Natronorubrum tibetense GA33: one gene and its partner. The main gene of each other region encodes a partner of the protein of the gene in region 2 in a complex. Links are inferred from orthologs where the notes say so. Each region holds a gene or a part of one and is shown on either strand. Other genes may lie near its edges.

Region 1 (9,928 bases), 650 kb from region 2 along the record:
GTAGTCGATTGGCTATTCGAAGTGTATAAGCGTTCGATCGATATAACACGTCTGCCGGCAGTTGCAGGCAGCTGCTTTATGTGGGGTTCGACTGGCGACCCCTTCAGTTCGAGTGGAGCGCCGCTAGTGAAATGCAACTGCTCAGCGGTATTCCGTCGTGAAACATACGCTCACTACACCTGCTTATCGATCGGTGAGATCTCTCCCAATCAGCGTACCTCTTCGAAGCGTCGTACCGAATACAGAGCGGGTATCGGTCACCGAGTTTCGACCAGCGGTGGCCGATCAAATCCGCAGATCGACGGGGAGCAGCGACCGGCGATACATCGTCTGTGAAAAGCGTACCACGCGGCCGGTGCAGTACGGACGAGAGTCCGACAGTCACTCGTTCTTGTGACTGTCGTTCGGTAGCTACTGGGTGTTCGTCATCCCGCCGTCGACGACGAGCGATTCACCGGTCACGTAGTCCGAGAGATTGCTTGCGAGATACAGCGCCGCGTCCGCAACGTCTTCGGGTTGGCCAGCCCGCCGTGTCGGGATCGCCTGCAAGAAGTCGGCTTCGGCATCTGTACCCATGATCGGGTAGTCGTCAGTCGTCATCGACGTCTCGATCAGACCCGGATGGATCGCGTTCACCCGAACGCCATCGGGCCCCAGCTTTGCCGCCATCGCGTATGTGAGCAGTCGCACAGCACCTTTCGTCCCGCAGTAGGTGACGAACTCACCCGACCCCTCGAGGCCGGCAACCGACGCGAGATTGATGATCCGGCCACCACCGGTTTCGACCATCCGCTTTGCCGCCGCTTGTGCGCCGAAAAAGACACCTTTGACGTTGATGTCCATCATCCGACCGAACTCGTCCTCGTCGACTTCCAGGAACTCCTCTCCGTGGAAGATTCCCGCGTTGTTCACGATAACGGTGACGCCGCCGAACTCCTCGGCGGCCTCGACCGCCGATTCGAGGTCATCGACTTTCGTGACATCACACTCGACGAACGTCGCCTTCGCATCGGTTTCGGCTTCGATCAGGTCGTGCGTTGGTTCTCCGCCTTCTCGAGGCGACTCCTGAATATCCGCGACGACGATGTCGGCCCCCTCTGCGGCGAACCGGCGGGCGATCGCACGTCCGTTTCCGCTCGAACCACCCGTCACAACTGCTACGTCTTCCATGAGTAGTGGGGACATGGCACACAATATAGGTCGGGAGAAGAAATAACGTTAGCGTAAGACCACTCGAGAGGCCGCAGCGAGGACGTCGCGAACGCAACCGTGACCGCTCGGCGGACCGGTGGGTCGGGTCGCCGCCCGAACTGCACCGGCGCGCCCTTCGAAGCGCTTTTGCCCGGCCCGCCGAAATCGATCCAGTAATGCTCGAGCGTGAGCGAATCATCGAAATCGTCGTCGCCGTCGCCGCCGTCCTCCTGATGCTCGGCGTCATGATCGGTATCGGCTCCGAATACGGTGGCAACGGACAAGCCATGTCGACCGACGGCGGAGAGATGCTCGTCATCGCGATTGTCGGCTTCATCCTCCTGTTGACCGCCGTCGGCATCGCCCTCGCGTTCGTCCTGAACGATCCCGAGGACGGACTCGAGGCGGACGACGACCCTGACGCCCAGAGCGCAGCCTGAGTTCGGCCGTCCACGCTGCCCGGTGAGCCGAACTGGCGAATCTGCAACATCTTTTTCACGCCCCGTAGATGACAGTAGATATGGACAATATCGACGCCAGTTCGGAGTCGCGAGCAGGATCGGGGCGTCGTCTTCGACGGCTCGCCGTCGTCGCCGTCTTCGTGCTCCTCGGCACCTCGCTGCTCGTACGGACGACCTCCGTCGTCGATCCGGTGCTTGCCGGCGGTGCACTGGCTGTTTTGGCCGTGCTCGGCGTCGTTCTGTTGCTGTCGTCGTCGGGGTCAACGTCGGGAACGGGCGGCGACGACGAGGACGGGAACACCGACGATGGGGGGTCCGACGTCTGGGACGCGATTCCCTCCTGGCAGTACGAGGGCCGACACGTCGAATCGGGCGGTCTCGCTCGTGGCGAACAGGAACAGGCGTTGCAGGACATTCAGCGACAGGCCGACGAACTGTCCGAGGAGCCCGAAAAATAGTCGCGCGCTCGGTAGCACCGGTTCGTCCTGATCAATCGCCGCTCGCTTCCTGACTCTCGTCGCCCTTCTCCCGCCAGTCCTCGACCTCGTCGTCGTCGGCGTCGTCGATCCGCTCCTCGTAGTAGGCCATCGGATGCGGAATGCGCTCGCAGAGGTCGTCCTTGTTCACGCAGTCGCCGTAGGACTGCATCGTCGCACAGGAGGGCGCGGAGTACTCCGTCGGCGAGGAGTCGCCGCGGATGTGATCGGTCTGGTAGCGAGTCATCTCCTCGCCGAACGACGAGTTGACGCGGTAGAGATCGACGATCTCGTCGGTCGTCATCCCGATGTTCGCCAGGAAGGCGGTGATCGCAAACCGTGAGTGGTGTGGGAGGTGTTCGCCCTTCTGAATCTGATCGAGCAGGGCCTTCATACATGGCGGGAACAGGTCCGGAACGACGGTGTCGATCTCCCGTGTGAGTTCGAGGTCGGCAAGTACCTCCCGAATCTCGGCTTCTTCCTCCTCGAGCGCGGTCGCGATGACGTCGGGAACGTCGAACGGAAGCCCCTCCTCGATCCGACTCCGGATGGCCTCCTGGAGCAAGACGAGGAGTTCGGCCTCCGAGACCGGTACCTCGCCGTCGGCCAGCGCGCGGTTGACGAGTCGCCACTCGTCGTCCCAGCAGTCCTCCGCCAGTGGCAGGTAGGTTCCGACGTCGATCTGGTAGCCGTCGGGGATCTCTCGGACATCGCTGTCGAGGTCGAACTCCGAGAGGAGCGTCTCGAGGTCGAGCCCCGTCGACTCGACGCTTTTGAGTTCGGTCGTCTCCTCGAGGTCGGCCGTAAAGCGGTCGTAGGCCGTCGCGGCTTCGGCGCGGGCGTACTTCCGTACGAGGATGTTTTCCTCGACCATCGAGACGAGCACGCGCGCCACCGGGTAGGAGAGCAACTCGACGCGGGCCTCCCGCCGCGATTCGCCGGTTTCGCCGTCCTCGAGCGCCGCCACGACGCGCTCGCGAGCGCGGTCGACGACCGCCTCGTCCTGCTCGACGACGGTGGCCAAGTCGACGGCCTCCGTCGCCACCGCGTCGCGGGCAGCCTCGAGGAACGGGTACCGGGCGTGCAGTCGCTGCATCGGTAATGGGATGTTACTGCGCGGGGTTAAACCCGCTGATTGTTCGTCGGATCGCGGGGGACGGTAACCGGTGATTGGATCGCTCGATCGTCGGCGACTCCCGGTGTTGACGGCGCAGATGAGGGTCGATTTCAAGGGGATCCGATACGTCACTCCGAGTATGCCACGGGCGCTACGCGACGATGTGTCGATCTACTACGAGCGCGAGGAAAGCGAGGACGGCGGTACCCCTGTCGTCTTCGTGCAGGGACTGGGCTACGGCCGGTGGATGTGGCGGTGGCAGCGTGAGGCCGTCCGCGACGGCTACGACGTGATCGCGCCGGACAACCGCGGGACGGGCCAATCCGACACCGGACTGCCGCCGATCCTCCCGCGACTCCCCCGCAAACTCCGCGCGCCGCTCATCTTCAAACTGGCAGGGTACTCCATCGGGGGCCTCGCGGCCGATCTGGAGGCCGTCCTCGAGGACGCGGGCATTCGAGAGGCCCACATCGTCGGCGCGAGTATGGGCGGGATGATCGCCCAGCGCTACGCGATCGAGTACACCCGCGCGAAGACGCTCACGCTCTGTTGTACGAGCCACGGCGGTCCGGACGCCGTTCCGGTCCCAGAGGAGACTCAGGAGTTCATCTTCGACGTTCCGAAGGGGGCCAGCGAGCGTGAAAAACTCCGTCATCGCATGCGTCCCGCGTTCAACGAACGGTTCACGAACCGGAACCCGCACCTGATGGACCGGATCCTCGAGTGGCGACTCGAACAGGACGCCGAGGACCCGGCCCGGGAGGCACAGGCCGCCGCCGTCCTGAACTTCGATGTCAGCGACCGTCTCGACAGCATTCGAGTGCCGACGCTGGTTCTCCACGGAACCGACGATCAGGTCGTCCCCGCGGCGAACGCGACGTTACTCGAGGAGGCGATTCCGAACGCCCGACTCGAGCGGTTCGAGGGCGGCTCGCACCTGTTTTTCATCGAGGACGCCGAGGACGTGAACGAGGAACTGCTGGCGTTTCTCGACGAACACGAGTGACAGCGCGCTCGGCGGGGGTTCCGTTCGGCTACTGGAGGATTGGGTACTCGAATTACGGCTCGGCCGCGACGGGACCCCGTCGGATTCGAATCTCGCCGTTGCTCTGTACGCCGACGTCGAACCCTTCGTAGCTGAACCACAGCTGGTGGACACCGGCGTCGTCGCTGCGGCGGGCGTGTCGGACGAGCGAGTCGAGCGCGTCGGGTTCGACGGCCTCGTAGAGCGGGCTGAGTTCCACTGGGGAGTCACCGGTAAGCGTGGCGACCGCCGTTACGACGGCGTCACTCGCCTGCTCGCCGGCGTCGGGATCGAACGTCGCGACGTATCGGAGTTCGGCTGCCTCTGAGGCGTCCGTCTGATCGTCTGCGGAGGGCATACGTGGTCTACTGTGGAGAGACTGGTAGGTCGTATCCTTACTATATCGTATTTTTAAATAAGGGTGCGTACACATCCGTTCGGTGATATCTCAACGAGGAGTGCCATCTGGCCACGCTACCAGGACGAACTTAGCCAAATTCGGCGCTACGAGTAATAACTAGAAAACGCCCCACCGTAAGAACGGTTTTACTTTGAGGCGGCGCGATCAGTCGCTCTGAATGCGCGGTGCGAGCATGTAGGTGACCTGTCCCTGCCCCTCCGCGAAGCCGAAGTAGATCTTGACGGGGAACTCCTCGCCGAGATGGAGCGTGACCTCGGTATCGGAGGGAATCGCCTTGTTCATGTCCTTGAGGTAGTCGAGCGAGAACAGCGAGTGGGCCGGACCGACCTGCAAGTCGATCAGGTCCTCCTGGGTGAGTTCGAGGTGGACGTCGTCGGTGTCGCCCTCCGCGTCGACGTAGAAGTACTCGTCTGCCTCCTTGACGCCGAGTGCGATGTGATCGCTCACCATGTCGGCCGCTTTGACCGAGCGGTTGACATCTTTACCCTCGAGGATGACCTCCGCGGGCAGGTCGAGATCCGGAATGTCCGGCTCCTGTCGGATGGAGTCGGGATCGATGAGCGCGAGGGTGTACTCGAGCCCGTCGATCTGGATGTGGAGTTTTCGCGTCTCTTCGTCGAGTTCGAGCTGAATGAGCTGGCCGGATTCGGCCATGCCTGCGATATCCTCGAGTCGCGAGAGGTCGACACCGATCAGCCCGCCGTCGGCTTCGTAGGATTCGAACGCCGCCGCTTCGAGCGAGAGGTCGACCATGCCGACGTTGGCGGGGTCGACGGCCCGAATCTCGAGGCCGTCTTCCTCGAGGTGAATTTTACACTCGTCGACCAGCACGCTCACCGAATCGAGCGCGCTGGTGAGCGTTGCCGCGCTCACGATGGCCTTGAACATATAACTCGGCGTACGGACGGTTGCCATAAAAAGCCACCCTTTACGCGCGAGCGCGACGCGGCCGAAGCGGCGGGTACCGCCGCGTCGAAATCTCGTATTTGTCGTCGAAACGGTGACTGCGGTCCGACGTTGTGGTGTCGTTTCACCCCGTTCGCTCTCGAGAGGAGTATGCTGTCTGTTAACGTACAGTAAGGTGACACAAACGAAATACCGAGAAATCGCCCGTTCGGTATGAGTCTTCCTTCTGCGGTTGTCCTCGCGGCGGGCGAGGGAACCCGCCTCAGGCCGTTGACTCGAAATCGACCCAAACCGATGCTCCCGGCGGGAACCAGGCCCATCCTCGAGCACGTCTTCGATCAGTTGATCGAGGCTGGGATCGACTCGATCACGGTCGTCGTCGGCTACCGCGGCGACCGAATTCGGTCCTACTTCGGCTCGAGCTATCGGGAGGCCGACCTCACGTACGTCCGCCAGGATCGACAGCTCGGAACAGGCCACGCCCTCCGTGCTGCGTCGTCGGTCGTCGACGGAACGACCCTCGTCGTCAACGGTGATCAGCTCGTGGACAGCCGACTCATCGACGACGTTGTTGCCACGCACGACGCCGACGCCGCCGCGACGATCGGCCTCGTCAGGCGACAGGAGATCGGCGAGTACGGCGGCGTGATTCTCGAGCACGACGGCACCGTCACGGAGCTGGTCGAACGGCCGCAGGACGATCGAGCGTACAAACTCAACGCCGGCGTCTACGCAGTCGAGCCCTCGATCTTCGACGCGATCCGCCGAACGGAGCCGACCAACGGCGAGTCCTCGCTGGTCGACGCTGTTACGACGCTGATCGAGAGCGACGAGACGGTTCGCGGGACCGTCTCGGACAGCTACTGGCTCGACGCGACCTACCCGTGGGATCTGCTCGATCTCTCCGATGCGCTGTTCGACACCGGGGTGATCGACGAGGCGATCGCGCCGTCCGCGACCGTCCACGGCTCGGCGACGATCCGATCGCCGGTGGTGATCGACCGCGACTGCGAGGTCGGTCCCGGGGCGGTCGTCGGCCCGCACACCTGTCTCGGCGAGAACGTGACCGTCGGCTCGAACGCCGTCGTCGAGCGGAGCGTGATCGACGCCGACAGCCGCCTCGGCGCCAACGCGACGGTCGTCGACTGCGTGACCGGCATCGGTGTCGACGTCGGCCACGGGTCCGTCGTTCCGGGCGGACCTGGGGACGTTCGCGTCGGCAACCGGTTTTTCCAAGACGAGCCGATTGGGGCCTTACTCGCCGATCGGGTTACCGACCGCGGCGGCGTGACGTACGCGCCGGGGACCATCGTCGGGGCCACTGCGACGATCGCCGCCGGCGCGACGATCTGCGGCACGATCGAGGACGAAATGGAGGTGCGTTCCTGATGTGCGGCATCATCGGTTACGCCGGCGGCGATTCGGACGATACCGTCCTCGAGCGACTTCTCAACGGTCTGTCGAACCTCGAGTACCGCGGCTACGACTCGGCCGGAATCGCGGTGGCGAACGCGCCGCTCGCTGTCGAAAAACGCCAGGGCGAACTCTCGGAACTCGAGCGGGCGCTCGCTGGCGGCGGTACCGAGTTCGACGGGAGCGCAGATTCGGAGACCGGGATCGGGAGCGACGCCGTCGACGGCTTCGACGGCCCGACGGGGATCGGCCACACGCGCTGGAGCACGCACGGCCCGCCGTCGGACGTCAACGCCCACCCGCACACGAGTCCCGACGGTTCGGTCGCCGTCGTCCACAACGGAATCATCGAGAACTACCGCGAACTCCGCGAGGAGCTGTCGGCGACCGGCTACGAGTTCCGGAGCGACACCGACACCGAGGTCGTCCCGCACCTCATCGATCGGGAGCGGGCGAAGGGTGCCGACCGCTTCGCCGCGTTTCGTGCGGCGATCGACCGACTCGATGGGAGTTACGCCATTGCCGCGGTGTTCCCCAGCTGCGAGACGATTTTCGTCGCCCGGGACGAGTCACCGCTCGTCCTCGGTCTCGGAGCCGACGGCAACTTCCTCGCGAGCGACGTTCCCGCGTTCATCGAGTACACGAACCAGGTCGTCTACCTCGACGATGGCGAGTTCGCGGCGGTCTCGCCCTCGTCGGTGACCGTCTCCGACGAGTTGGGCTCCGTCGTCGAGAAGTCGGTCGAGACGATCGACTGGGATCCGGAGGACGCCGGCAAGAGCGGCTACGACCACTACATGCGAAAGGAGATCACCGAACAGCCCCGCGCGATTCGGGACTGTCTGCGCGGTCGCATCGAAGAGCTGGGTGCTACCGTCTCGCTTCCCGAACTCGAGGAACTCGAGAGCCCGTCGGCGGTCCAGTTCGTCGCCTGCGGAACGTCTTATCACGCGGGCCTGTTCGGCGAGCGGCTGCTCCAGCGCCGCGGGATCCCCGCCCAGACGTTCGTCGCGAGCGAGTACGACGCCGACCAGCTGCCCGTCGACGAGGAAACGCTCGTCGTCGGCGTCACCCAGAGCGGCGAGACGGCCGACACGATGCGCGCGCTTCGGGGGGCCAACCGCGCCGGTGCCACGACGCTCGCGCTGACCAACGTCGTCGCCAGCTCTGCCGCACGGGAGTGCGACCACGTGCTCTACATCCGGGCCGGCCCGGAGATCAGCGTCGCCGCGACGAAGTCCTTCGCCTCCCAACAGGTCACCCTCTCGTTGCTCGCGACCGCGCTTGCCGAGACCGCGGATCCCTCCTCGTCCGCCTCGCGCGAGCACCTTCGCGAACTCCGGCGGCTTCCAGATTACATCCAGTCCGTACTGGACGATTCGAACGCCCGATCAGTCGCCGAGGCGTTTCTCGAGTCCGACGCTTACTTCTTCATCGGCCGAGGGTACAACGCGCCGGTCGCGCTCGAGGGGGCGTTGAAGCTCAAGGAGATCACGTACCGACACGCCGAGGGGTTCCCGGCCGGCGAGTTGAAACACGGGCCGCTGGCGCTTGTCACGGAGGCAACGCCGGTGTTCGCGGTCGTCTCGAGCCGGGAGAAGACGTCGGCGACGATCGGGAACGTGACGGAGGTGCAGGCTCGCGGAGCGCCGGTCGTCGCGGTGACCGATTCGCCGGAGACGGTCGGCAGCCACGCCGATTTCGTCCTCGAGGTGCCCGAGACGCATCCGGCTGTGATGCCGATCGTTGCGAACGTCCAGCTCCAGCTGGTCGCCTACTGGCTGGCCGACGCGCTCGATCGACCGATCGACAAACCGCGGAACTTGGCAAAGAGCGTCACCGTCCTGTAGCTCATCGTTCGAACGACGAGACGGTGTATCGTCTCAATACTCGTCTACCTCGTCAAGGTGCGCCCGCCCGAGAATCACGACCCGCCTGTCGACGAGACCGAGGTCCGGTGGCCGGTGCTCGAAGCCGAACTCGTACGCGTCGACCCGTCCGTCGTCGTGCCGATTGGCAGTTTCGCGACGGTCGAGATCCTCGAGACGGACGAGACGATCACCGACCTGCACGGGACGGCCGACTCGTCAGACCGTCGTTCCACCCCGCGGCTGCGCTCTACGATCGGAGCAAGGCCGAGGCGATCGAATCGGCCTTCGGCACGGCGCTCGAGGACGCCTGACGGGCAGCTCGCCCGACGATATCAGTCCGACGCCAGCGACTCGACCGCCAACTCCGACTCGGCGGTGTCGACGTGTCGCTGGAGGATATCTGCGATCCGACGGCTGGCTTTCCCGTCGCCGTAGGGTTCGGGCGTCTCCTCGGGCGTCCGATCGCCCCGCAGCGCCTCGCGGATGGCGTCCGCGTCCGCCCCGACGAGTTCGTTCCAGCCGGCGTCGACGGTCTCCGTCCACTCCGTCTCCTCCCGCATGGTCACGCAGGGCGTCTCGAGGAAGAACGCCTCCTTCTGGACGCCGCCGGAGTCCGTCGCGATGCGTTCGGCGGTGTCGAGCAGCCGAACGAAGTCGAGGTAACCCAGCGGTTCGATGATCTCGAGTGCTTCTTCCGCTCGCTCCCGAAGCCCGTACTCCTCGAGTCGGTCGATCGTTCGGGGATGGGCCGGAAACACTACCGGCAACGGCGCATCTGACAGAGCGTCGAGAATGGACTCGAGGTTCGCCCGGGCGTCCGTATTGTGCTGGCGGTGGACCGTCGAGAGGATGAACTCGCCCGCCTCGAGTCCGAGGTCGTCGAGGACGTCCGACCGATCCGCGACCCGCTCGCGAACCTCGAGAATGCTGTCGTACATCACGTCGCCGGTCCAGTAGACGCCCTCGGTGATCCCCTCGGTCGCGAGTGCGTCGACAGCTTGCTCGCTCGGCGCGAAACGGAGATCCGAGGCGTGATCCGTCAGCACGC
Region 2 (10,164 bases):
AACTGAGTGAATGGGTGTCCACTCCGTTTTCGAGCGCGGAGCGCGCGGCCGAAAGCCGAAACCCGGAAACCGAACCCCGCCGTACGACCGACCATGACCGAAACCACCGGCACGTTCGTCGTCACCCACGCCGAGAGCGAGTCGGCCGTCGTCCGCGACGTCGAGACTGCACAGGTCCACACCCTCGCGTCGAATCCTGGCCTCGAGGTCCACGATGTCCTCGAGGCGACCGTCGCCCCCGACCCGCCGCTCGAGGTGACGTGGCAGGTCGTCGAGGTCGACGACCGGCGCTCGATCGACCTGGTCGACAGCGACCTCGAGCCCACCCAACTGGAGAAGGAACTGGCCGCCGACGCTGACATCGGTGACCTGATTCAAGAGGAGCGCGCGGGTACCGGCGAAATTCACGTCTTCCGCGTCCCCGAAGACGAGGTCGAAGCGGCAGCTCAGGACGTCCTCGACGACGAAGAGACGGTGGCCCGTGCGGCACGACTCGAAGCGGTTCGCGTCGAGGTTCGCCGCTCCCCCGAGGACGGCGTGCTGAGCGTTCGCTATCTGCCGGATTGACGGTCGAACCGGCTCGGGTCCGCTCCGCGCAGGCGTCGCGGAACCGGCTCGGACAGCGGCCGCTGAGCGTCGTCTTCAGGCGCGACTCGGTCCGTCCTCGCTCTGGACGCGCCAGCTACCCTCGAGCCCGCAGGCCTCCCGCACCTCGTAGCTGATCTCGGTTTCGGCGTCGACTCGAGCGCCGCCGTCGACGCGTTCGACGCGCAGCGGGACGTCCAAGGTGTTGCCACAGCAGCCGACGCCGACGAACTCCTCCCAGACGTCGCCCGCTCGAGCCTCGTCTCGAGTCTTGCGCAGGAACGCGCGAAACGACGGCTTCTCGACCTGAAACCGTCCCCAGTCGGAGAGGTCCGCGGGATAGGAAATCACGACGCGCTCGGCGGTCCTCGTGCTCGACTGATCGGTCGGTTCGATCGATCGTCCCGAATTCTGACCTGATTCAGGCGTCATAACTACCGAGACGGTCTCGAACGGCTTCAGCTCACCGCCCCGAGAGTAACGTTCTTCGAAAAACATGCTGTAGAAATTGAGAAGGCTTACTTTAGCTGACCCCCAGTGGTCGCGTACATGGGGTATTTCGACGTACCGGAGTTCGACTACACCCGGTACAGCAACCGCCAACTCGCGGCGGTGCCGCTAGCCGTTCTCGCGGTTGCATTGCTCGTCCTCACTGGCTCGTTTCTCGCGACCGGCGCGCCGGTACAGCTGGGGATGGACTTCGCCGGCGGCTCCGAGCTGACGGTCCAGACCACCTCCTCGGAGGAGGAGATCGCACAGGCGTTCAACGAGGAGCCCGAGTCGGTGCAGGCAGTTACCGCCCCCGACACGGAGAATCAGTACATCATCCAGTTCACCTCGACCGACCTCTCGTCGCTGACCGAGCAAGCCGAGGCGAACCTAGCGCAGGATGGTGATACAGCCGTCGTCCAAGAGGAGCGGACGGTCTCGGAGACCTTCGGCGAACAGACCCAGCAGACTGCCCTCCTGGGAATCGCCGTCGCGTTCCTCGGGATGAGCGTGCTCGCGTTCTTGCTCTTTCGGACGTTCGTCCCGTCGATCGCGATCGTCCTCTCAGCGTTTTCGGACATCGTGATCCCGCTCGCGTTCATGACGGTCACCGGCATCTCGCTCTCGCTGGGGACCGTCGCCGCGCTGTTAATGTTGATCGGTTACTCGGTCGACTCGGACATCCTGTTGAACAACCAGATCCTGCGCCGGCAGGGTGACTTCTACGAGAGCACCCTTCAGGCGACACGGACGGGGGTCACGATGACGGTCACGTCGATGGCCGCGATGCTCGTGATGGGCATCTCCGCGTGGCTGTTCGGCGTCGAACTGCTGGCGTCGATCGGGATCATCCTCTTCGTTGGCCTCGCGGCCGACCTGATGAATACGTACATGTTAAATCTGAGCCTGCTTCGGTGGTACAAGTTCCACGGGGTGAGATCATAATGGGGCCAATCAGCTTCGTCAAGGAGTACTGGCGGCTGATGCTGTTGCTCGTCTTCGTCAGCTTCGCCCTCGTCGCCCTCTTTATTCCCGGTGGCATCATGGCCGACGACAGCTACGTCGACGGCGAGAGCGTCAACGACAACCCGACGAACCTCGAGTACGGGCTCGGGCTCGACGGCGGGACCCGAATTAGCGCACCCGTCATCGGCATGACCGCCGAGAATATCGACGCCGGGGCCGTCGACGAAGACGACGGCCAGGTCGACCGGGAACGGCTCAACGAGATCGAGTCGATCCTCTACGACAACGACGAGTTCGAACTCGAGACCGGCGACGCACGCGTCAGCGTCGACGACGACGGCAACGTTCACGCCGAGGTGTTCACTGACGAAGTGACCGAAGAACAGTTCGCCGCAGCGCTCGCTGAAGCCGGCGTCGAGGTCGATCCCGACGAGGACATCCGCGACGGCGTGACCGCCGAGACGCGCACTCAGATGATCGAGACCATCCAGTCGAAGATCAACGAGGCGGGTCTCGACGGCGGTGACGCCTACGAGTCCGAACAGCTCGGCGGCCAGCACTACATCGTCACCGAAGTGCCGGACATGGATCCCGACGAGCTCCGCGACCTGCTCTCCGAGCGCGGTATCGTCGAGGTCGTCGCCTACTACCCCGAAGACGATACGGGCAACCACACGAACGAGACGGTGCTCGAGGGCGGCGATATCGCGACGGTCGATCCGCCCCAGACCTCGGAGCGCGGCGGCGGATACGAAGTCCCGGTCGAAGTCTACAGCAACGCCGCACCCGAGTTTCAGAGCCGAATGAACGATCTCGGCTTCACCGGCGAAGGGCAGGGGATGTGTCAACTTAGCGGGGGCGAGGACGGAGTCAACTTCAACCACGACGGACCGCAGTACTGCCTGCTCACGGTCGTCGACGGCGAGCCGATCGACGCCCACTCGATGGGGCAGAACCTCGCCGAACCGATGGCGGCCGAGACCTGGGCGAGCGATCCGTCGTTCGTCATGGGTGCGCCGGACCAACAACAGGCACAGGGCCTCTCGGTGAGCCTCCAGGCCGGTGCGATGCCCGCGCCGCTTGACTTCAGTCAGGAGCAGACGTACTCGCTGTCGCCCGCGCTCGCCGATCAGTTCAAGCTCTACTCGCTGATCATCGGCGGCCTGTCGGTGCTGACCGTCAGCGGGATGGTCTTCCTGCGCTACCGCGACGTCCGCGTCGCCTCGCCGATGATCCTCACCGCGATGGCGGAGGTGGTCATCCTCCTCGGCTTCGCGGCGCTGATACGTATGCCGCTGGATCTCTCTCACGTCGCTGGCTTCATCGCCGTCGTCGGAACGGGGGTGGACGACCTCATCATCATCGCCGACGAGGTGATGGACGACGGCGACGTCAGCTCACAGCGGGTGTTCGAGTCGCGGTTCCGCAAGGCGTTCTGGATCATCGGGGCCGCCGCCGCGACGACGATCATCGCGATGTCGCCGCTGGCCGTGTTGAGCCTCGGCGACCTGCGCGGGTTCGCGATCATCACCATCCTCGGCGTGCTGATCGGGGTCCTGATTACCCGTCCAGCCTACGGGGACATCCTCCAGCGGCTGCTGACGGACAAGTAGACGGCGGGCGGTCGTTCGATCTTTTCGTTCGGTTATTCGTCTCGACAGCGCGGACACCAGTCGACGGTTCCGTCGTGACCGTACGCACGTGCGAAGTCGAGAGAGACGGGGTCGTTACAGGTAGTGCAGATCGGCATCTCGAGCACGGAAACTGGACGCCGTAACGGCAATGAGCTGGCAGCCTGCCATCGAAACCCGCTCGAGTCGGTCGCGAGACGAGCTAATAGTTCGCGTCAATCGAGGTGAGAGTTGGGACGTCCGCGATCAGAACTGCTCGAGGCCCGTCTGTTCAGCCTCGGCCAGCAGGTCCTCACAGGTCGACCACGACTCGCGGGCGAACGGCGGGAGTGTGGCGTGCTCGTCGACGTAGGTCTCGAGAAATTCGCGCGTGTTCGGATCGCTCGGATAGCCGCTGCCGACGGGGCCGTACTCCTCGGCGATGGCGGCGACGTGGGCGTCGCGTTCGACCTTGGCGACGATACTGGCCGCGCCGACGATCTTCGAGTCGTCGTCGGCCCCGTGGCGGGCGTCGATCTCGAGTGCATCCGTGGGCGCCTCGAGCGACGACACAGCAGAGCAGGCCTGGCTCACCCGTCGAGCGAACCGATCGGCGTCGGTGTCACAGGCGTCACACAGGCCCGCAATCGAGTCGGACTCGAGTGCATTGTCGTCGAGTCCCTCGAGGGCGCTGCCGATCGCCTCGGCGTGGGCCGCGACGGCCAGCGAGTTCATGTCCGTTTCTGGATCGTCGATTCGCGCCGTCGTAATCTCGGCGACGCCGACGCGGATCCGATCGTCCTCGCGGATGGTGGCCGCCAGTTCCTCGCGGCGCTCGGGTGCGAGTCGCTTCGAGTCCGCGATGCCGTTCGGCAGGATCGTCGGGTCCTCGAGTGCGACGCTCGCGGCGAACATCGAGCCGAACACCGGTCCCTTGCCGGCTTCGTCGACGCCGAATTGCATGTCACGTGGATCAGCGGCCGGCCGCTAAACCGTTGCGTTGTCCGATCGTCGGTCAGTCAATCACGTACTACTATTAAGCTGGACGGAAGATTGACACGTTATGAGTTCGAACCCGAGTCGGGTTCAGTTTCGCGCACCCGACGAACTAGTCGAGCGAGCGAATATTCTGGCGACAGCCCTCGAGACGGAGCGTGAGGACATCCTTGCTACTGCACTCCGAGAGTATCTCGACGACGCGGTATGCGACGACGAGATCGAGCAGGAGATCGCCGCTGCGTACTACGATGCGGCGATCACGGACGAGCAACTGGCTTCACTCGTGGGACGTGCGCAAGCGACGAATTTTCGCGCCCTCAAACGACAGCTCAAGCCGTCGTACGTCGATGAAATCGCCGATTTGTAGCAACAATACCAGTTGGTGAGATCGAGATGCCTCGTCCTCGGTAAGAAAAAAGAGTTACGCGTCTACCGACGCCCTCTCCCCGTCATCACGCGGCTCGTCCCGGAAGTACGCCTCGAGTTCGAACGGTTCGTCCTCACCTTCGACGCTGAGCACGTCTAGCGCCGTCACCTCGGCGTCGGTCTCGAGCACTCCTGCCAGACTCGGCACCGTGCGGCCGTCGTCGCTGCTGACGAGTTCCTTGACGTAGAGGCCACCTTCGCCGTGGATTCGAACCTCAGCCTGCGTCGGCTCGAGGAGCTCTCCGTCCATCTCGTAGACGGTTCGCTCGCGCGTCAGCGCCGCTCGCCGGTGGTCGACCCGCTGGGGCGTGTCCTGCTCGACGGTGGCGCCGGTGAGTTCCTCGAGCGCGGCCTCGAAATCGCCCTCTTCGACGGGGTCAGCGAACTCGACATCAGCGCGATACTGCTTGCTCGCGTCGTGTTCCTTGACGCGCTCGACCATGTCGTAGGTCGCGAGTCGGAGGCCGTCGACCTCGACCGATCCCGCGGCGGCCTCGTTGATCTCTCGCTCGAGAGATTCGACGTCGACCTCCCGCGTGCTCGGCCGCTTGACCTCGAGGACGAACGGCCGGCCGTCCTCGAGCATTCGGGCGTCGACGTCCTCGCGGCCCGCGCCGTGGAAGGTTCCCTCGTCGCCGTCCATCGCCTCGACGACGTGGGGGCGAACGACCTGTTCGACGCTCGTGTCGTACAGGTAGCCAGAGCCGCCGCAGTAGTCACAGGGCTCCTCGCCCGTGTCGGCTAACTGGATCCCGCTACCGCCACACTCTCTACAGGGCCACTCCGTCTGGGGAATATCGCGCTCGAGTTTGCGGTAGCGGCCGTAGACGAACGCGGGGTTAACCTGCACGTCGACCGCGTGGCTCGTGACCGAGTCGGCGTCGAGGGCCTCGAAGGGATCGAACCCCTCGAGATCGACGATCGCGAGGACATCCGGGCGGTCGAAGTCCACGTCAGTCCCGGTTATATTTCCGATTCGAATGCCCACCTCGCGGTTTACTTCTCGTTTGAGCGACTCGCCGACGTCGGGTTCGAGCCCGGCGTCCTCCCGAAGGAGCCGTTCGTTCTCTTCGACCAGCGGCGGCACGCGGGAGCCGACCTGGTAGGTGTCGAAGTCGACGGTCTCGAGGGCGTCCGCGATCGTATTCGCGATCGCGTCGAACGTGCCGCAGTACCCCTCACAGACCCAGCAGTCGGCGGGGGCGACGGGATCGTAGTCCTCGTCGTCGTCCATCGCGATCGTCGTGCGCAGCGCCCGGCCGCGCTCGTCGTTCGTCAGTCCGAAACTCCGTGCGGCGAAGGGGCGACCGAGACAGGAGTCGCAGATGGCTCCCGTCTCAAGCAGCGCGCGGGCGTCGTCCGTGATCATATCCCGGAAATCGGGCGGCCGCGGGTAACACGTTTTCCCTTCGGCCGGCGCGTCACTCCAACTCTCGTCAGTAGGTGGCTCACTCCCAGCAACCGTCTCGTGTGCTGACTAGTTTACCACCACGACATACCAACACACGTGAGCCCGGAGGTTCAAATGGGTAGGGTCCTATCCCCCGGACATGAACGATTCTGGACTGGATCGGCGCGGCTTTCTTTCGCTCTCCGCCGCCGGAGTCGCCGGCGTGTTCGCCGGGTGTGCGGAACCGCGGACCGAGAGCTCGATCGAGGGGAACTCCTCGAGCCAGATCGACCGGGACAATCTCGCCGAGGGCTCGACCTACACCGACATCTACGAGGCGGTCATCGACTCGGTCACGCAGGTTCAGGTTTCCGGCATCGAAGACCCGCTCACGGGTGAGGAAGGGCAGGGACAGGGCTCCGGGTTTCTCTTCGACGGCTCCTACGTGGTCACGAACGACCACGTCGTCGCCGACGGGAACGAGATCGATCTGCAGTACGTCAACGGCGACTGGACGAGTACGCGGTTGGTCGGCACCGACTTCTACACCGATCTGGCCGTGCTCGAGGCCGATCACGTCCCCGAGGCTGCGACACCGCTTTCGCTCTCCGAGGAGTACCCGGTGGTCGGTCAGGAGGTGCTCGCGATCGGCAACCCCTTCGGCCTCGAAGGGACGATGACGAAGGGGATCGTCAGCGGCGTCGATCGAACGCTCGACACGCGGGACCGGGACTTCTCCTACTCGAACGTGGTTCAGACCGACGCCGCGGTCAACCCCGGGAACAGCGGCGGTCCGCTCGTCGATCTCGACGGAAACGTCGTCGGCGTCATCAACGCCGGCGGCGGCGACAACATCGGCTTTGCGATCTCGGCGGCGATGACGAGCCGCGTCGTACCGTCGCTCATCGAGACCGGCGAGTACGAACATCCCTACATGGGAATCGGGCTCGTGAGCGTCGATCGTCACATCGCAGAGGCGAACGATCTCCCCGAAGCGACCGGGGTCATCGTCACTCACGTCGAACCCGGCGAGGCCGCTGACGGCGTGCTCGAGGAAGCCACGATCCGCGAGGGGAGTGACCCGGTTCCCGTCGGCGGCGACGTCATCTTCGAGATCGACGGCGAACCGATTCCCGACCGTCACGCGCTCTCGACGTATCTCGAACTCGAGACCAGTCCGGGCGAGACGATCGAGATCGACTGCTGGCGGGACGGCGCAGAGATCACGGAATCGCTGACGCTCGGCAGCCGTCCGCCGGCCCAGTGAAATCCGCCTCGTTGTGATATAGTAACAACTGCAACGATTTACACACTGATCGCCGAACGGTCTGGCGATCAGGTGTGCAATGACTTGCAGTGGCTACTATAGTTCGGCAACGCTTCGCCTCGAGTTCACCACGGTTGCAGCGCTCGAGCGTCGTGAGACGGTTCGAAAGCACCCCCTACACCGACGGCAGTGCCGGCAACAGCTGACGGGGCGGTCGTAATTCCGCCGTACACGTTAGCGACGGTTTCGTTCTCGGTTTCGTGAATGAACGATCTGAACTGCGGCGGAACTGAACGCTATCGTCACTGTTCAACCGATTAGCAGGTCGATAACAATAGGATACTCTCGGGTAGCCGTATCCAGAGCGATTCCCCCATCGCCTGCCACGCATGAACACGGACATCAACACTGACGACGACGCGCAGTCACCGCCCGACGAACCGACGACGGAACTGGATCACGTGACCGTCGAGAATGACGACGCGCCGAACGAGTGTGCGATCTTCCCCCGAGAGGCGAGCGAAGAGGCCCTGATGACCAACTGGATCTCCGCCCACGAAGACTCGTTCGTCGCAGTGGAGTCGATGCGCTGATGCCATGAGCGTTCACCTTGGCCACGCGATCACCGCTGCTGGATTCTGGCTCGGCACCCTCCTGCCGGTCGCCTATCTTCCGGTCTTTCTCGCCGGCATCGACTCGGTCGCCACGCTGTCGATCCTCGTCGGACTCCTCACGATCCACGCGCTCGCCCTGATCGTCGGCCACGAGTATCCCAGTTCGCGGACCCGCTGACGGCCTCCCGTGCCAACGGCGAGGTCTCCTTTCAGCCCTCCCCACCCGTTCGTGGTCGCTCGAGTCCGAACTCGGCTGCGTCGCGCCGACGGACTGTTCGACGCAGACGCACGCGGCATCCCGTCTCGCGGACTGGTCAGCGAATCCGATGAAAGAAATACCCTACTCGGTGTGGGAGTGACGCGTATGCGTACCCGCTGTCCGCTCTGTACCCGAGACGTCCCGCGCGAAAAGCAAGTCTGGTGTACGTGTGGATCCGCGATGGATTCGGGCTGTTACGACGCCCACGAGGATTGGTGTGCCAAACGGGGGACCGACGCCTGGGTTGGCGCGCTCGAACTGTAGTTAGCCGTCTACCACAGCTGAGCTCGCGGGGTGTCGCAGCTGTCACAGATCGCCGCTCGGTTCTCCTTGTAGACGCCGAGCTCGAGTTCGCCGTCGTCGCAGTCGGGACAGGGACGCCCCTCGAGAATCGCGAGTAACGTCGGGTCGTCGTCGCTCGTCCGTGACGACTGTGATTTCGCCATATACGCAGTACAGAGCCGAGACACTGGAAACAGTTGGCCATGCCTATGCAATGTCAACTACCCCCAAATCGAGACGCGAGATGGATCGAAACCGACCGAACTACCTCGTCTTCCACTCGATTTCGTGGTACGAGTTCCCTAAACAGCACTGGCGGCCGCCAGAAAACCGTGGCGGCTATCCCGTCGGTCGTCGTTCCTCCGATATGCGCCAATTCGTACTCCTCGGTCACGAGGTGCCGACCGAGCCCGATTTCTCGCTTGACGACCTCGCGGGCGGCGCCGGTCGACTCGACGCCCTCTGTCGCTCGATCACCGCGTCGTTCGTCACCTCCCACGGGATTCGCGAAGACGTTCGCACGCATCTCGTGGTGCAGGACGAACTCACGATCACCTTCGATGGGAGCGAACTTCGCCGGCTGAACCCCGACGAGCGGAGCACTGCGGCACTGGTTCGAAAGGCCATCGAACACCGCGACGAGGCCATCGGCGCGCTGCCTGCCGAACCCAGCCCGGGGATCGAGGTGTATCGGCGCGGGTTCGAGGAGACGCTCGAGACGGTTGCGACGGAGGGAACCGTCGTACAGTTACACGAGGATGGTGAGGCGATGGTCGACGTGGGCGGACTCGAGAATCCGGTGTTCGTGCTCTCCGATCATCAGGACTTTACCGACGACGAAGAGCGGGTGCTCGAGGATGTCGTCGACCAGCGGCTTCGACTCGGGCCGGAGCTGTTGCACGCGGATCAGGCGATCACGGTGGCCCATCACTATCTGGACACGGCCGGCTACGAACAGTTCTGAGCGTGAGCGGAAATCGCCACCCGCAGGCCCGATCGGCGGTTTCGGAACCGTTAAACGATCCGGCGTCCACAATTGTAGATGCGGGCCGGTGGGGTAGCTTGGTATCCTTCGGCCTTCGGGTGGCCGTAACCGCAGTTCGAATCTGCGCCGGCCCACTATCCATCCCGCAACGCAAAACCGTGAGCGACAGCGAACGGTCTGCGTTGCGGGGAAATGGATCCAAGCAGATTCGAAGTAGACCAGACGCGCGTAGCGAAGCGAGCACGTCTGGGCGTAGTTCGTAATCTGCGCCGTCCCACTTGATATAAACCCC

Evidence for each region.
Region 1: the proteins of rnhB (region 2) and NATTI_RS0108720 are in contact, whole or in part, in a crystal structure (PDB 3P83), measured with the Archaeoglobus fulgidus proteins. The link is inferred for Natronorubrum tibetense GA33 from one-to-one orthologs. Residues at the interface, in WP_010878125.1 of Archaeoglobus fulgidus: Ala74, Ile178, Ala179, Ile183, Arg190, Ser195, Asn196, Leu197, Arg198, Gln199, Lys200, Thr201, Leu202, Asp203, Phe205; in WP_010877842.1 of Archaeoglobus fulgidus: Val39, Ala42, Asn43, Val44, Ala45, Met46, Leu125, Asp168, Ser194, Asn218, Tyr219, Pro220, Ile237, Leu238, Ala239, Pro240, Arg241, Ile242, Glu243, Ser244.

Annotation. Positions count from the first base shown.
Region 1 is NZ_KB913017.1:1,680,335-1,690,262, forward strand. The notes cover bases 3,707-6,438. They hold NATTI_RS0108720 (DNA polymerase sliding clamp), read right to left. Parts: upstream 5,579-6,438; coding sequence 4,835-5,578; downstream 3,707-4,834. Other genes in these bases: NATTI_RS0108710 (alpha/beta fold hydrolase), read left to right, coding at 3,707-4,251; NATTI_RS0108715 (HalOD1 output domain-containing protein), read right to left, coding at 4,304-4,627; NATTI_RS0108725 (sugar phosphate nucleotidyltransferase), read left to right, coding at 5,810-6,438. Outside these bases: NATTI_RS0108690 (SDR family oxidoreductase), read right to left, coding at 412-1,185; NATTI_RS0108695 (DUF7472 family protein), read left to right, coding at 1,368-1,631; NATTI_RS0108700 (hypothetical protein), read left to right, coding at 1,712-2,110; DNA primase regulatory subunit PriL, read right to left, coding at 2,142-3,224; more of NATTI_RS0108710, read left to right, coding at 3,385-3,706; more of NATTI_RS0108725, read left to right, coding at 6,439-6,985; glmS (glutamine--fructose-6-phosphate transaminase (isomerizing)), read left to right, coding at 6,985-8,859; NATTI_RS27475 (hypothetical protein), read right to left, coding at 8,893-9,081; wecB (non-hydrolyzing UDP-N-acetylglucosamine 2-epimerase), read right to left, coding at 9,213-9,928.
Region 2 is NZ_KB913017.1:1,036,103-1,046,266, forward strand. Bases 2,766-5,733 are described here. They hold rnhB (ribonuclease HII), read right to left. Parts: upstream 4,614-5,733; coding sequence 3,918-4,613; downstream 2,766-3,917. Other genes in these bases: NATTI_RS0105475 (preprotein translocase subunit SecD), read left to right, coding at 2,766-3,653; NATTI_RS27605 (DUF7563 family protein), read right to left, coding at 3,686-3,790; NATTI_RS0105490 (hypothetical protein), read left to right, coding at 4,714-5,016; NATTI_RS0105495 (tRNA pseudouridine(54/55) synthase Pus10), read right to left, coding at 5,071-5,733. In the rest of the region: NATTI_RS0105460 (DUF5812 family protein), read left to right, coding at 94-567; NATTI_RS0105465 (hypothetical protein), read right to left, coding at 643-1,017; protein translocase subunit SecF, read left to right, coding at 1,135-2,019; more of NATTI_RS0105475, read left to right, coding at 2,019-2,765; more of NATTI_RS0105495, read right to left, coding at 5,734-6,444; NATTI_RS0105500 (S1C family serine protease), read left to right, coding at 6,626-7,732; NATTI_RS0105505 (DUF7511 domain-containing protein), read left to right, coding at 8,122-8,325; NATTI_RS0105510 (hypothetical protein), read left to right, coding at 8,330-8,524; NATTI_RS26005 (hypothetical protein), read left to right, coding at 8,711-8,869; NATTI_RS26415 (HVO_A0556 family zinc finger protein), read right to left, coding at 8,878-9,051; tRNA (pseudouridine(54)-N(1))-methyltransferase TrmY, read left to right, coding at 9,255-9,851. UniProt on the Methanocaldococcus jannaschii protein: Endonuclease that specifically degrades the RNA of RNA-DNA hybrids.